2 regions of the Nocardiopsis sp. NPDC058631 genome follow, and region 1 is predicted to be linked to the other one. Evidence: riboswitches for the same ligand, from Rfam matches in the RefSeq annotation. Region 1 holds a riboswitch; the other holds the start of a gene.
The links. Region 1 has a riboswitch for thiamine pyrophosphate ahead of thiC (phosphomethylpyrimidine synthase ThiC). Riboswitches for the same ligand answer to the same signal wherever they lie in the genome.

Region 1 (7,065 bases):
TGTACTCCTGGCCGCCCGGGGCGCCGGAGGGCGACCACCCGTTCTACGACGCGGAGGTGCGCTCGGCGCCGATGCTGGAGTTCCAGGAGCGGGAGGAGGTCGCCGGGGTCCCGGTACGCCGGTACAGCCAGTGGGTCGAGGCCGCCCAGGTCCCGGAGTCGGCGCGTCCGGTGCCCGCCGACCTGTTCCGGGAGGGGGCCTCCGGGACGGTCACCGCCACACGCTGGCTGGAGGTGAGCCGTACCTTCTGGGTGGAACCTGTCAGCGGAATCGTGGTCAACGCCCATGAGACCCGTGCGGAGACCCTGCGGCCGCAGGACGGCGGGGGTGAGGTGCCGCTGCTGTACACGGAACTGGTGATGGCGGACAACCAGGTCTCCGGCTACGCGGAGCAGGCCCGTGTCCGGTCGGTCCTGCTGCGTGCCCTGGACTCCTGGGCGCCGTGGACCCTCGGGCCGCTGGGCGGTCTGGCCGTTCTGGTCGGCCTGGTCCGGGCCTGGCGGGGGAGCGGTGCGGACGGCGCTTCCGCGGGCGGTGGGCGCGGCGGCGCCCCCGCACGGAGCGGGGGATCCGACGCGGCCGTCCGGGACGTTCCCGCCCGGCCCCGCCGGCGCAGAGGGCCCCGGGCGCCCAGGGACCCCCAGTGGTGAGCCGGGCAGCCCGGAGGCCGCCGCAGGGGCGCCCGGCCCACGCCGGTGTCTCGCGGGGGACTGACGGGGCCACGCCGTAGTATCGGGCACATGTGCGGTCGTTATGCCCAGTCCCGGAACGTGCACCAGTTGCGGCTCGCCTTCGAGCTGCCCGAGCAGACCCTCCCCGAGGATGCGCCCGCCGCGTCGTGGCCGCCCCTGGAGGAGTTGGAGCCGGACTACAACATCTCGCCCGGAAGGCCCGTGTACGCCGTGCTGGGACCACCGCCCCGGGCCGACGACCAGGGCCCCCGGGGCCCCAGGTCCCTGCACACCCTGCGCTGGGGCCTGGTCCCCTCCTGGGCCAAGGACCGCAACGTCGGCTACCGGATGATCAACGCGCGAGGCGAGACCGTCGCGGACAAGCCCGCCTTCCGTACCGCGTACCGCCGCCGACGGTGCCTGCTGCCCGCCGACGCCTACTACGAGTGGCAGCTCGTCGCCAAGGACGGGACCACGCAGGCCAGTACCTCGCCCGCGACCGACCCCCAGCACAAGAAGCGCAAGGCCAAGGCCGACAAGAAGCCCTACTCCATCCACTACCGGGACGGTCGGCCCCTGGCGCTGGCGGGCATCTTCGAGCGCTGGCGCGACCCGGAGGCGGCCGAGGACGACCCGGCCGCCTGGGTGTGGAGCTGCGCGGTCATCACCACCGAGGCGGCGCCCGCGCTCGCCCACATCCACGAGCGCATGCCGGTCGTCGTACCGCCCGAGGACTGGGACGTCTGGCTGGACCCCGCCTCGGGCGCGGACGACCTGGCGCACCTGCTGGGGGAGACCCCCGTCGACCGGTTCGCGGTCGACGAGGTGTCCACCGACGTCAACACCATCAAGAACAACCGGCCCGACCTCCTCGAACCCCTCGCCGACACCGGGGGCGGCGAACCGGGGACACTTTTCTGACCCCCGGAACGGTGGACACGCCAGGGTCCCTCCTGTGTATGGTGTGCGGGGCCCCAGGGCCCCGGCACCGGGATCGAGGTGCCGCGGCACGTTCGACGTGCCCACACATGTGAATACGCAACGCGGGAGCTCGCGCCATGGCGGGCTGAGAGGGCGACTCGACGGTGTCGCCGACCGCAGAACCTGTTCGGGTAATTCCGACGTAGGGAGGCATGCCATGACGGCTACCGACGGCCGTGACGTCAGTTCCACCAGCGGTTCCAGTACCGACGGCCACCAGGTGACCACAGGGCCCATCATGGGATCATCCAAGGTCTATCGCGAGGTCGTGACCCCCGAGGGACACACACTGCGCGTGCCCCGGCGCAGGGTGGGACTCAGCAACGGCAGCCACTTCGATCTGTACGACACCTCCGGCCCCTACACCGACGACACCGTGTCCGTCGACGTCCACCGGGGCCTCCCCCCGACCCGCCGTACCTGGTCCGGGGGCCGGCCTCCGGTCGACGGCGCGGTCACCCAGCTCGCCTGCGCGAAGGCCGGAACCCTCACCCCCGAGATGCGCTTCGTGGCCGAACGCGAGGGCGTCGACCCCGAGTTCGTCCGCTCCGAGGTGGCCCTCGGCCGCGCGGTCATCCCCGCCAACCGGTGCCACCCCGAGTCCGAGCCGATGATCATCGGCAAGAACTTCCTGGTCAAGATCAACGCCAACATCGGCAACTCCGCCGTCACCTCCTCCGTCCCCGAGGAGGTCGAGAAGATGGTGTGGGCCACCCGCTGGGGTGCCGACACCGTCATGGACCTGTCCACGGGCAAGCGCATCCACGAGACCCGGGAGCGCATCCTGCGCAACTCGCCCGTCCCGATCGGCACCGTCCCCATCTACCAGGCGCTGGAGAAGGTCAACGGCGACCCGGCCGAGCTCAGCTGGGAGGTCTACCGGGACACCGTCATCGAGCAGTGCGAGCAGGGCGTGGACTACATGACCGTGCACGCAGGGGTGCTGCTGCGGTACGTGCCGCTCACCGCCCGCCGGGTCACCGGCATCGTCTCGCGCGGCGGCTCCATCATGGCCGCCTGGTGCCTGGCCCACCACCGGGAGAGCTTCCTGTACACCCACTACGAGGAGCTGTGCGAGATCCTCCGGGAGTACGACGTCACCTTCTCCCTCGGAGACGGGTTGCGCCCCGGGTCGATCGCCGACGCCAACGACGAGGCCCAGTTCGCCGAGCTCCGCACCCTGGGTGAGCTCACCCACGTCGCCCGCGCGCACGACGTGCAGGTGATGGTCGAGGGCCCCGGGCACGTCCCCATGCACAGGATCGCGGAGAACGTCCGACTGGAGGAGGAGCTCTGCGGAGAGGCTCCGTTCTACACGCTCGGCCCCCTGACCACCGATGTGGCCCCCGGCTACGACCACATCACCTCGGCGATCGGTGCCGCGCAGATCGGCTGGCTCGGCACGGCGATGCTCTGCTACGTCACCCCCAAGGAACACCTGGGGCTCCCCGACCGTGACGACGTCAAGACCGGCGTCATCACCTACAAGCTCGCCGCGCACGCCGCGGACCTGGCCAAGGGGCACCCCGGGGCACAGGAGTGGGACGACGAGCTGTCCCGGGCGCGGTTCGAGTTCCGGTGGCAGGACCAGTTCCACCTGGCGCTGGACCCGGAGACCGCCCAGTCCTTCCATGACGCGACCCTGCCCGCCGAACCGGCCAAGACCGCGCACTTCTGCTCCATGTGCGGTCCCAAGTTCTGCTCCATGAAGATCACCCAGGACGTGCGCCGCTACGCGGAGGAACACGGGCTGGACACCGTCGCCGCCATCGAGCGCGGTATGGCCGACAAGTCCACCGAGTTCTCCGAACAGGGCAACCGCGTGTACCTCCCACTCGCCGAGTAGGGAGTGTCACACGGGGTCCGTCGTCAGGCCCGCCCTCCGGCACACCGGAGGGCGGGCCGCCCGCGGCGTGTGGAAGGCTGACGTGTCCCCCGGCTACCCCCGCCCCACCTGTGAGGTCCCATGGACGTCTTCGTCCGCGACGCCGCCATGACCACCGCCGTCTTCGGCTTCTTCGCCTCGGCGTGGTTCGGATGGGCTCAGGAGCGGCCCCCGGCCGGACCGGCCACGTGGTGGCTGGGCGGCGGGTCGGCCGTGGGCCTGCTCCTCGCGGTGTTCGGCGGTGTCACGTCCTGGCTCCACTGGGACAGCGGTTCCGTCCTGTCCGGCGAGGGCGGGATGGACCTGTACCTCCTCGTCCTCGGCATCGAGTTCGGTGTCGCCCTGCTCGGCGTGATCGTGCTGCTGGCTCTGGGACGGAGCGCGTACCTCGCTCCGTGGGTGTGCCTGGTCGTGGGCGTGCACTTCTTCCCGCTCGCGCCCGTCCTGGCCGACCCCGGCCTGTACGTACTCGCTGCGCTGCTGACCGTGTGGCCGTTCCTCGCGGTGCGCTGGGCGAACCGCCGCGACCTGGCCCCCAGTTTCGCCACCGGCGCGGGCGCGGGCCCGGTCCTGCTGGTCTTCGCCCTGGTGAACGGGGTCGCCTCGCTCACCGCCCTGTAGCGGAGGCCTCCGCCTCGGCGGCGTGGGCGACCTCGACCGGACGGCCGCCCACCGGCCCGGGAGCCGTCCGGAACACACGTCCTAGCCGGGTTTGCGGGCGCTGGCCACCAGGTGCACGCCGACGTAGTCGTCGGACTCGGTGGCCCGCAGCTCCATCTCCACCAGGCGCCCCATCGACCTCGGGTCGCGGGCCAGCATCATCTCCACGGTGGAGGCGGACAGCACCGTGCGGGGTTTGACCCACTCCAGCTCCAGCCCCGCGTCCGCGAGCGTCTCGGTGAGCTGTTCGGCGGTGAAGCACCGGGTGATGGAACCGTCGGGCCAGGGGACCAGGAGCACGTCGGCGCTCGGCGCGTGGCTGAGCTCGGGCCAGCAGTCCTGTTCGGCGAGCAGAGCCATGCCCAGCACCACCGAGTCCACGCACAGCAGGGCCCGTCCCCCCGGCCGCAGCACACGGGCGACCTCGGCCACGGACGACTCGGTGGCCAGGTGGCGGGAGAGCACCCGGTTGTCGGCGATCACCCCGTCGAAGGCCTCGGAGGCGAAGTTGCGCAGGAAGGCCGAGTCCCCGACGACGTGGCGCAGGCGCCCGCGCCGCGCCGGGCGCGGCACCATCGCGCGCCCGTTGACGAGGGTCAGCGGACGGCGCACCGCCATGTCGGCGGAGGGCAGCAGGGTCACGACGTCGTGGCCGGCGGCCACCGCGCGGGGGGTGCCCTGGTAGTCGGGGCTGGAGACGTCGAGCAGGCGCGAGGGGGTGTCGGGTAGCCACCGGGCGATCTGCGCCTCGGCGACGGCCCAGTAGAACCTCCAGTAGTCCGACAGGCGGTCGGGGGTGGCGAACTGCGCCGCGGGTGAGCGGTGGCGTTCGGAGGCAGGGGTTGAGGACGGTTGCAAGTGCGCTCCTCTCCCATCCTTCAGGTGGTCCTACCCGCACTCTGCCATGCCTCACCTCAGTTGACGGAGGCAAACGACAATTTCGGGCTGGTAAGGGACCTTCGTCCCCCGGCGGCACGGAATCAGCCCGGGGCGAACGTTGTTGTCCTCCACACCGCCGCGGGAAGCGGATGCCCGAGGCGGAGGAGTGTCGTATGAGGAGGGTCAACAGACCATGCCGACTGCCGGTTCATGTCTCGCGCGAGAGGATGCGGTGTCGCCGCCACGAGGTGGCGGTGCACGGGTCCGAGCCACGGGACCGTATCGTTGGGGTATGGATGCCCCAGCTGGGACCAGTGCGAGGAGGCCGACGGGCTTGGAACAGGGCCAGGAGACAGCCGAGGAGAGGGACGAGCGGTTCGAGAGGGACGTGCTCCCCTTCCTCGACCAGCTCTACTCCGCGGCGTTGCGGATGACACGCAACCCCGCTGACGCGGAAGACCTCGTCCAGGAGACCTTCGCCAAGGCGTTCGGTTCGTTCCATCAGTTCAAACAGGGGACGAACCTCAAGGCGTGGCTGTACCGCATCCTCACCAACACCTTCATCAACTCCTATCGCAAGAAGCAGCGCGAGCCGAAGCAGGCGGGGACCGAGGACGTCGAGGACTGGCAGCTGGCACAGGCTGCGTCGCACACCGCGGCCGGCCTGAAGTCGGCTGAGGCCGAGGCCCTCGAACACCTCCCCGACAGCGACGTCAAGCGGGCTCTCCAGGAGCTGCCCGAGGACTTCCGGATCGCCGTCTACCTCGCCGATGTCGAGGGATTCGCGTACAAGGAGGTCGCCGAGATCATGGGGACGCCGATCGGGACGGTCATGTCCCGGCTGCACAGGGGCCGCCGCCAGCTCCGGTCGCACCTGGAGGAGTACGCGGCGGATCGCGGTTTCCTGCCGGCGAGGGCGGCCGCAGCCGCCGGTGTCGCCTCGGGAACGTCCGCGGGTGCGGGACAGGACGGCTCGGATCGAGGAGATCTGCAATGAGCGGCGGCCACGGCGAACACAGCGACACCCCGTGCAGCGAGGTGCTCGACAAGCTCTACACCTATATCGACGGTGAGCTGGAGGAGCGCAACTGCGAGCAGATCAGGGAGCACCTGGACGGGTGCAGCCCCTGCCTGGAGGAGTACGGCCTCGACGAGGCGGTGAAGAAGCTCGTGGCCAAGCACTGCGGGTGCGACCCCGTCCCGATGGACCTGCGCGACAAGGTGCTCGGACGCCTGGCCCTGGCCCGCACGGAGCAGGTGGCCAAAGAGGCCGGTGTGGAGGCCCCGGGGGCGTCCGCCTGAGGAGCGCACCCCGCATCTGACGCACGCTGTGGCGGAAGCTGGAATTCCAGCTTCCGCCACTGTCTATTTTGTGCCCCATTTCTGAATTGGCTTATTCTGCTGCCTTGTGTGGCTTTTGTGGGCTTTTGTGTAAAGGCCTTCTCGGATTCCCCCTGGCTGTCGGGGTTTTGGTCACCCGTGGACCGGGAGTCCTTCTTCGCGTGTTCCCCGACACGCCCGGAAGGTCGGGTCCGTTCCCGGCCGTAACCGACTCGGAATGATTTTTCCCGTAGACCCCCGGTCCCGTTGTGCCTGGCTACGTTCCGTAGTTGTTCGAGGTGATCGCGGCTGGGTGTGTAAGGTGTAATCGGCGTGGCAGCCGATGGTCCGCCCTATCTGACCCTCGACGGCGAGTGACTCAGGGTAACTGCCAGAAATTACTAATTGAATTAGTAATTCCATGTTCCGGAATTTGTTGGCGTCATGAGGCTCCGGAGTGTGGATGGTTCGGGTCGGGGGTAATCAGGAGCCTGTCGCTGCCCGTTAAACTGGACGTCATATCCAGCGAATGGGGTAATTTACGCGGCGTACCCGGGGGAATGGGTGGTGCGTCCGCGTCGGGGAGAGGGGAACAACGATGTTCATCAGCATGCTCCACACCGCGATGGGTGTTCTTTGGGTCGTAACCGCCTTCACCGGGTGGTCCTG
Region 2 (7,065 bases), on a different contig from region 1:
TGGAGCGCGCCAGCGAGCAGACCCTGGGACGCAAACTGCTGGAGCTGCGCCACGCCATCGCCCTTGAGGACCGCCTCACCAAGGACGAGATCATGGAGGGCTACCTCAACCTCGCCTACTTCGGGGCGGGCGCGTACGGCATCGAGGTGGCGGCCCAGCGCTACTTCTCCGTCTCCGCCGCCGACCTGGACCCGGCGCAGGCCGCCACCATCGTCGGACTCGTGCGCAGCCCCTCCTACTACGACCCGCTCACCAACCGCGAGGCCGCGCGCGAACGACGCGACCTGGTGCTGGAGCGGATGGGCGCGACCGGTCACCTGGAGGCGGAGGAGGTCGAGGAGCACGGGAGCAGGGGGCTGGCCCTGGACCCGACCGAGCGCGGCGGCAGCTGCTACCACGGGGAGCAGCCGTTCTTCTGCGACTTCGTCATGCGCTGGCTGCGCGGTTCCAACGTGCTCGGTGAGCTCCAGGAGGAGCGCGAGGAGGCGCTCACCAAGGGCGGCATCACCGTGCGGACCACACTCGACAACGACGTGCAGCGGGCCGCGGAGGAGGCCATCGAGAAGTACGTCCCGGCGGAGGAGTCCACCAAGTTCGCCGCCCAGGCGGTCGTCGAGCCCGGCACAGGCCGGATCAGGGGCATGGCGCAGAACCTGCGCTACGGCTTCGACGACGAGGAGGTCGGCACGACCTCCATCAACCTGGCGGTGGACAGCGAGGCCGGCGGTTCGCTCGGCTACCAGGCGGGGTCGACGTTCAAGACGTTCACCCTGGCCGCGGCCCTGCACTCCGGGCTGGACTACGGCACCAGCTTCTCCTCGCCCAAGAGCGTCTCGGTCGGGGGGCTCAAGAACTGCGACGGCGGCGTGATGTCCGGGTGGAGCGTGAGCAACGCCGGGGAGAGCGACGGCGGCGAGCACAACATGATCAGCGCGACCAAGGGGTCGGTGAACACCTACTTCGCGCAGCTCCAGAAGCGTGTCGGCCTCTGCGAGACCTCGGAGATGGCCGAACGGGTGGGCATCCACCGCGCCGACGGCGCACCGCTGGAGGTCTGGAGCTCCTTCACCCTGGGCGACCAGGAGGTGTCCCCGCTGACCGTCGCCAACGCGTACGCCACCTTCGCCGCCCGGGGCACCTACTGCGAGCCCGTCCCGGTGACGTCCGTGCGGATCGGCCGTGAGGGGGAGGAGGGCACCCGGGAGGTCGAGGTCCGCAGCGAGTGCGAGGAGGGCAGGATCCGACGCGACGTCGCGGACGGGGTCAACCACCTGCTCCAGCAGACGTTCAAGGGGGGCACCGCCAACGGCCTCGGCCTCGGACGCCCGGCCGCGGGCAAGACCGGCACCACCGACAACGCCGCCTACGCCTGGTTCGCCGGACACACGCCGAACCTCGCCTCCTCGGTCGTGGTCGGCGACATGCGCGGCGGTGAGGAGAACCCGCTCCAGGGCGTGACCATCGGCGGGCGCTACTACGGCATCGTCTACGGCGGCACGCTGCCCGGCCCCATCTGGCAGGCCACCATGCGCAAGGCCACGGCCGACCTCCCGGCGGAGAGCTTCGGCCCGTCGCCGAAGGCGTACGGCAACCCGTCGGCGAAGCCGCCCAGGGGCGGGGGCGACGAGGAGGACGACGACGCCTGACCGCTTCCGCGGGGAGGCGGGACCGCTCGGTGTCCCGGGCGCGGACGAGGGCCGTGGGGAGGAAACACCCCACGGCCCTCGTTGTTGACGCATAATGGAGTGAAACCGACAGGGGAGCGCGTGAGCGCTGAGAGTGCGGCCCAGGCCGCAGACCCTTACACACCTGATCTGGGTCATGCCAGCGAAGGAAGTCGTAGGAACCCGTCTCCGGAAGGCGTGCTCCCGCGCAACCGGGACCCCCCGGCGCGCGGTGCCGTCCGGCGCCGCTCTTGGCCACATGGGCCCTCGTCCACCCCGACGAAGGGACACCACCTGATGAGTACCGAACCCCGCCGCACCGGCTTCTGGCGTGACCTCCTCGGACAGCTGCGCGGCTGGCGCACCGTCGACATCGTCGTGGCGGCCGTGATCGGCGTCGCCGTCGGCGTCGTCTTCTGGCTCTGGAACATCGTCTGGTCGGTCACGACGCCGCTCTTCGTCGGGTTCCCGCCCGCGCAGGCGGTGGTCTACGGCATGTGGCTGCTCTCCGGCGTCCTCGGCGGGCTGATCATCCGCAAGCCCGGCGCCGCGCTGCTCACCTCGGTCGCGGCCTCCTCTGTGTCGGCGGTCCTGGGCACCCAGTGGGGGGTCACGGTGATCCTCGACGGAACGCTCCAGGGCATCCTTCCCGAGCTCGTCTTCCTCGCCTTCGGCTACCGGCGCTGGGGCATGGGCGTGGCCGTGCTCGCGGCGGCCGTCGCCGGCCTCTCCCCGGCCATCCGCGACAACATCGCCTACAACGTGGCCTGGCCCCTGCACCTCCAGGTCGTCTACGGCGTCATCGTCGTGATCAGCGCGGCGGTCATCGCGGGAGTGGGCGCACGGCTCCTCACCACCGCCCTGGCCAGGTCCGGCGCGCTGGCCCCCTTCCCGTCGGCCAAGGGCTGACCCGTGGCCGACCACAACCGCCGCGGTCCCGCCGGGGCGACCGCGCAGCACCCGACCGCACCGCCCGCCGCACGGTCCACCGGGGGTCGGGGCGCTCGTGTCGAGCTGTCCGGCTGGGGCTGGCGCCACTCCGGCCGCGACACGTACGCGCTGCGCGGGGTCGACCTCACGGTCGAGCCCGGTGAGCGCGTGCTCCTGCTCGGAGCCTCCGGAGCGGGCAAGTCCACCCTGCTGCACTCCCTGGCCGGGCTCACCGGCCCCGACAGCGCCCTCAACGGAGACCAGGAGGGGACACTGCTGGTCGACGGCCGCCCCGCCGACCGGAGCCGGGGCGCGGTCGGCCTGGTCGGCCAGGATCCGGAGACGCAGCTGGTGATGGCCCGCGCGGGCGACGACGTCGCCTTCGGCCTGGAGAACCTGGGGGTGGACCCCAGCCTGATCTGGCCCCGGGTGGACCACGCGCTGGACTCGGTCGGCTTCCCGTACGGGCGGCGCCACTCCACCGGCGCCCTGTCGGGCGGTGAGAAGCAGCGGCTGGTCATCGCCGGGGCGCTCGCGATGCGGCCGCGCCTGCTCCTGCTGGACGAGCCCACCGCCAACCTCGACCCTGCCGGTGCCGCGCTGGTGCGCGGGGTCCTGGAACGCCTGCTGGCCGAGACGGAGGCGACCCTGGTCCTGGTCGAGCACCGGGTCGCGGACGTGGTCGGTCTGGTGGACCGGGTCGTGGTCGTCGAACCCGGCGGCGGTGTGATCGCCGACGGCGACCCCTCCGCCGTGTTCGCCGAGCACGGGCGCTCCCTCGCGGAGCGGGGAGTGTGGATCCCGGGGAACGGCCCCGTGCCCGACCTGGCCCCCGCCCCGGGCGGCGGCCCCCGTCTGGAGGCCGTGGGCGTCGCGGCGCGCACCCCCTTCCAACTGGGCATGCGCGCCGCGCCGCGAAGGGTGGTGCTGGACGGCGTGGACCTCGTGGTCGCGGCCGGTACCGCGACCGCCCTGACCGGGCCCAACGGGGCGGGTAAGTCCACGCTGCTGTCACTGGTGGCGGGGCTGTCCCGACCCCACCGGGGCGAGGTCCTTCCGCGCGGCCCCCTGGCCGGCGCTGACCGCCGCCCGCTGGTGCGCTGGCCCGCACGGCTCCTGGCCCGGCACGTGGGCACCGTGTTCCAGCACGCGGAGGACCAGTTCGTCACCGGAACCGTGCGGGACGAGCTGCGCTTCGCGCCGCGGCGGGCCGGGGCGGGCGAGGCGGAGACGGAGCGCCGGGTGGACGAGCTGTTGGAGCGGCTGCGCCTGACCAGGCTGGCCGACGTCCACCCCTACACCCTCTCGGGCGGTGAGAAGCGGAGGCTGTCGGTGGCCACGGCCCTGAGCTCGGGCCCCTCGCACGCGCCCGACGTCCTCGTCCTGGACGAGCCGACCTTCGGCCAGGACACCCGGACGTGGACGGAGCTGGTCGAGCTGCTGGGGGCGCTGAGGGCCGAGGGGCGGGCCGTCGTCATGGCCACCCACGACGAACTGCTCCTGCGGCACCTCGCGGACGTGCGCGTGCGCGTGGCGGAGGGCCGCGCGGTCCCGGACACGGTCGCGGGGACGGGGGAGGTGGGCGGATGAGTGCGTCGCAGGACCGGAACGGGACGGGTGGCGACGCCCTGACCCTGGACGTGCCGCAGGACGGGGGAGCGCGCTACTGGCTCGCCCGGCTCAACCCTGCGGCCAAGCTGCTGGCCGCCCTGGTGCTGGGGATCGGTCTGATCCCCGCGGTGGACGCGGTCACCGGAGGCGTGGTCCTGGCCGGTGTGCTGCTGCTCCTGCCGTTCAGCGGGATCGACCGGCGCACGCTGCTCGTCCTGGGCGGTCCGTTCCTGCTCATGGGTCTGTCCAACGGCCTGGTCAACTACCTGTACGGCGAGCACGGGGCGGAGGGCGCACTGGGTGCGGCGGTGCGCCTGCTCGCCATCGCCCTCCCCGGCCTGGTCGCGGCCGTGACCAGCGATCCGACGGAGATGTCCGACGGGCTCGTGCAGAGGCTCAAGGTGCCCGAGCGTCCCGCCATGGGGGTGCTGGCGGCGCTGCGGCTCATCCCCCTGCTCGCCGACCAGTGGCGGACCGTGACCCTGGCGAGGCGGGCACGCGGCCTGGAGGCCGGGCGCAACCCGGTGCGGATGGTCACGCTGTTCTTCGGCAGGCTGTTCGCGCTGCTGGTGCGGTCCATCCGGACGGGGACCCTGCTGGCCACGGCGATGGACGCGCGGGCGTTCGGCACGGGGCCCCGCACCTGGGCCCGGGAGAGCCGCTGGCGGGTCGCGGACACGCTCCTCCTCACGGGGGCCGCCCTGCTCCTGGCGGCGGCGTACGCGCTGTCCTCGCGGCTCGGGACCCTGGTGCTGCTGTTCTCCTGACCCGGGTGGTTAGGTGGCCCAGGACAGTGACGTCGAAGTGGAAGAGGTGGAGTTCGTGGGCGAGTTCGTGCGCGTGGAGGCCGATCCGGACCACCCGGCGGTGGCCGTGATCCGGTTGGACCGGCCGAAGGTGAACGCGCTCAACGCGGTCCTGACGGCGGAGATCGCCGAGGCCGCCACCAGGGTGTCCACGGACCGCGCGGTACGCGCCGTGGTGATCTACGGCGGCGAGCGCGTGTTCGTGGCGGGCGCCGACATCAAGGAGATGGCGGACCGCACCCACGCCGAGATGCTGGAGTACGGGCGCAACCTCCAGAACGCCCTGACCCTGGTGGCCCGCATCCCCAAGCCCGTCGTGGCAGCCGTCACCGGGTACGCGCTGGGAGGGGGGCTGGAGCTGGCGCTGGCCGCCGACTTCCGGGTCGTGGGGGAGGGGGCCAGGCTGGGGGTCCCCGAGATCCAGCTCGGCGTCATCCCCGGGGCGGGCGGCACCCAGCGGCTGCCGCGCCTGGTCGGCCCCGCGCGGGCCAAGGAGATGATCTTCAGCGGACGCCACGTGCGGGCGGAGGAGGCGGGTCGGATCGGCCTGGCCGACGAGGTCGTCCCGGACGGGGACGTCTACGGGGCGGCCGTGGCCCTGGTCGCCGGGTACGCGGCGGGGCCGGCCGTCGCGCTGGCCGCGGCCAAGGAGGCCGTCGACAGGGGGCTGGAGACGGATCTGGACTCGGGGCTGGAGATCGAACGCCTGCACTTCGCCGGGTTGTTCGCGACCGAGGACCAGAAGACCGGGATGCGGAGCTTCGTCGAGCAGGGGCCGGGCAAGGCCGAGTTCAGCGGGCGCTGAGAGGCGGACCCGCGCAGTTCGGGACGGGTGCCGCCGATGGCTTCGGCCGGGGCGCCCGTCCCGCCCTTCCCCAGGGTTTTTGTTGTTTCCTGGCACGGTTTTAGTTATTTGTCAGGTTAAGTAGTGATCGGGACCTGCCCCCCTCGTCCGGATCCGGCCAGTCGAGACGCGGGGGGAGGAACCGGCCACGCCAGTTTTCCGTCATACTCGGTGATGGTCGTCCGAGGACGGACGGGTCGCCGGACCCCCATGACTCTCCGGCGGTGCCGAACAGGCCGCACCGGCCCGAGACGGGCCACACAAACCAATGGTGACCCATCCCCCGGCCGATAAGCTGGACGTGGTGGTATGCGGTCTTTTGAGGGGATGAGTTCTCGATGGCAATGTCGGCAGGTTTCCCCACGGGTGAGGAGCTGCCGGAGCGCATCGGCCACTACGTGATCCGCCGCCGCATCGGGCAGGGCGGAATGGGCGTGGTGTACCAGGCCGAGGACCCCCGGACCGAGCAGTTCGTCGCGGTGAAGGTCCTCAAGCCGGAGGTCGCGGGCGACCACATCGCCCGGGCACGGCTGGCCCGCGAGGTCGAGACCATGCGCCGGGTGCAGAGTCCCAACGTGGCCGAGGTCATCGACGCCGACACCCAGGCCGAGCTTCCGTGGGTGGTCACCGAGTACATCCCCGGCCCCACCCTGGACGCGACCGTCACCGACCACGGCCCGCTCCGGGGCCGCGCGCTCACACGCTTCATCACCGGGCTCGCCCGGGCGATCAAGGACATCCACGCGGTGGAGGTGATCCACCGCGACCTCAAGCCGGGCAACGTGATCATCTCCAACGGTGAGCCGATCGTCATCGACTTCGGCATCGCGCACGCCGTGGACGGCGCCAAGCTGACGCAGACCGGCACGTTCGTCGGCACTCCCAGCTACCTGTCCCCCGAGGTCATCGAGGGTACCGACCTCGGGCCCGCCACGGACATCCACGCCTGGGGCGGCACGGTCGCCTTCGCCTCCACGGGACGTCCGCCGTACGGTTCGGGCTCCTTCGAGGTCATCTTCTTCCGCATCCTCAACGGCGAGATCGACATGGACGGGATGCACGAGGCGCTGCGGCCGCTGGTCAACCGCGCGGTCTCCCGCGACATGCGCGGCCGCCCCTCGGCCGAGCAGCTGGTCAACGAGGCGGGACGCCTCAACCTCGACCTGCCCTGGACCGAGGACCAGGGGGTCCGGTCCACCGGGCTCACCGG

Region 2: it holds a riboswitch for thiamine pyrophosphate, as region 1 does, so the genes downstream of both, ACFWTE_RS21745 (ECF transporter S component) here and thiC (phosphomethylpyrimidine synthase ThiC) in region 1, are expected to answer to the same signal.

Annotation. Positions count from the first base shown of each region.
Region 1 covers NZ_JBHXQY010000107.1:2,870-9,934, reverse strand. The annotation lists gene ACFWTE_RS25660 (DUF3068 domain-containing protein) at 1-650, shown strand, start outside; gene ACFWTE_RS25655 (SOS response-associated peptidase) at 741-1,592, shown strand; TPP riboswitch at 1,705-1,816, shown strand; gene thiC (phosphomethylpyrimidine synthase ThiC) at 1,810-3,498, shown strand; gene ACFWTE_RS25645 (hypothetical protein) at 3,619-4,158, shown strand; gene ACFWTE_RS25640 (class I SAM-dependent methyltransferase) at 4,240-5,055, opposite strand; gene ACFWTE_RS25635 (sigma-70 family RNA polymerase sigma factor) at 5,411-6,073, shown strand; gene rsrA (mycothiol system anti-sigma-R factor) at 6,070-6,378, shown strand.
Region 2 covers NZ_JBHXQY010000074.1:14,637-21,701, forward strand. The annotation lists gene ACFWTE_RS21740 (transglycosylase domain-containing protein) at 1-1,646, shown strand, start outside; TPP riboswitch at 1,747-1,853, shown strand; gene ACFWTE_RS21745 (ECF transporter S component) at 1,962-2,573, shown strand; gene ACFWTE_RS21750 (ABC transporter ATP-binding protein) at 2,679-4,184, shown strand; gene ACFWTE_RS21755 (energy-coupling factor transporter transmembrane component T family protein) at 4,181-4,972, shown strand; gene ACFWTE_RS21760 (enoyl-CoA hydratase/isomerase family protein) at 5,028-5,816, shown strand; gene ACFWTE_RS21765 (protein kinase) at 6,194-7,065, shown strand, end outside.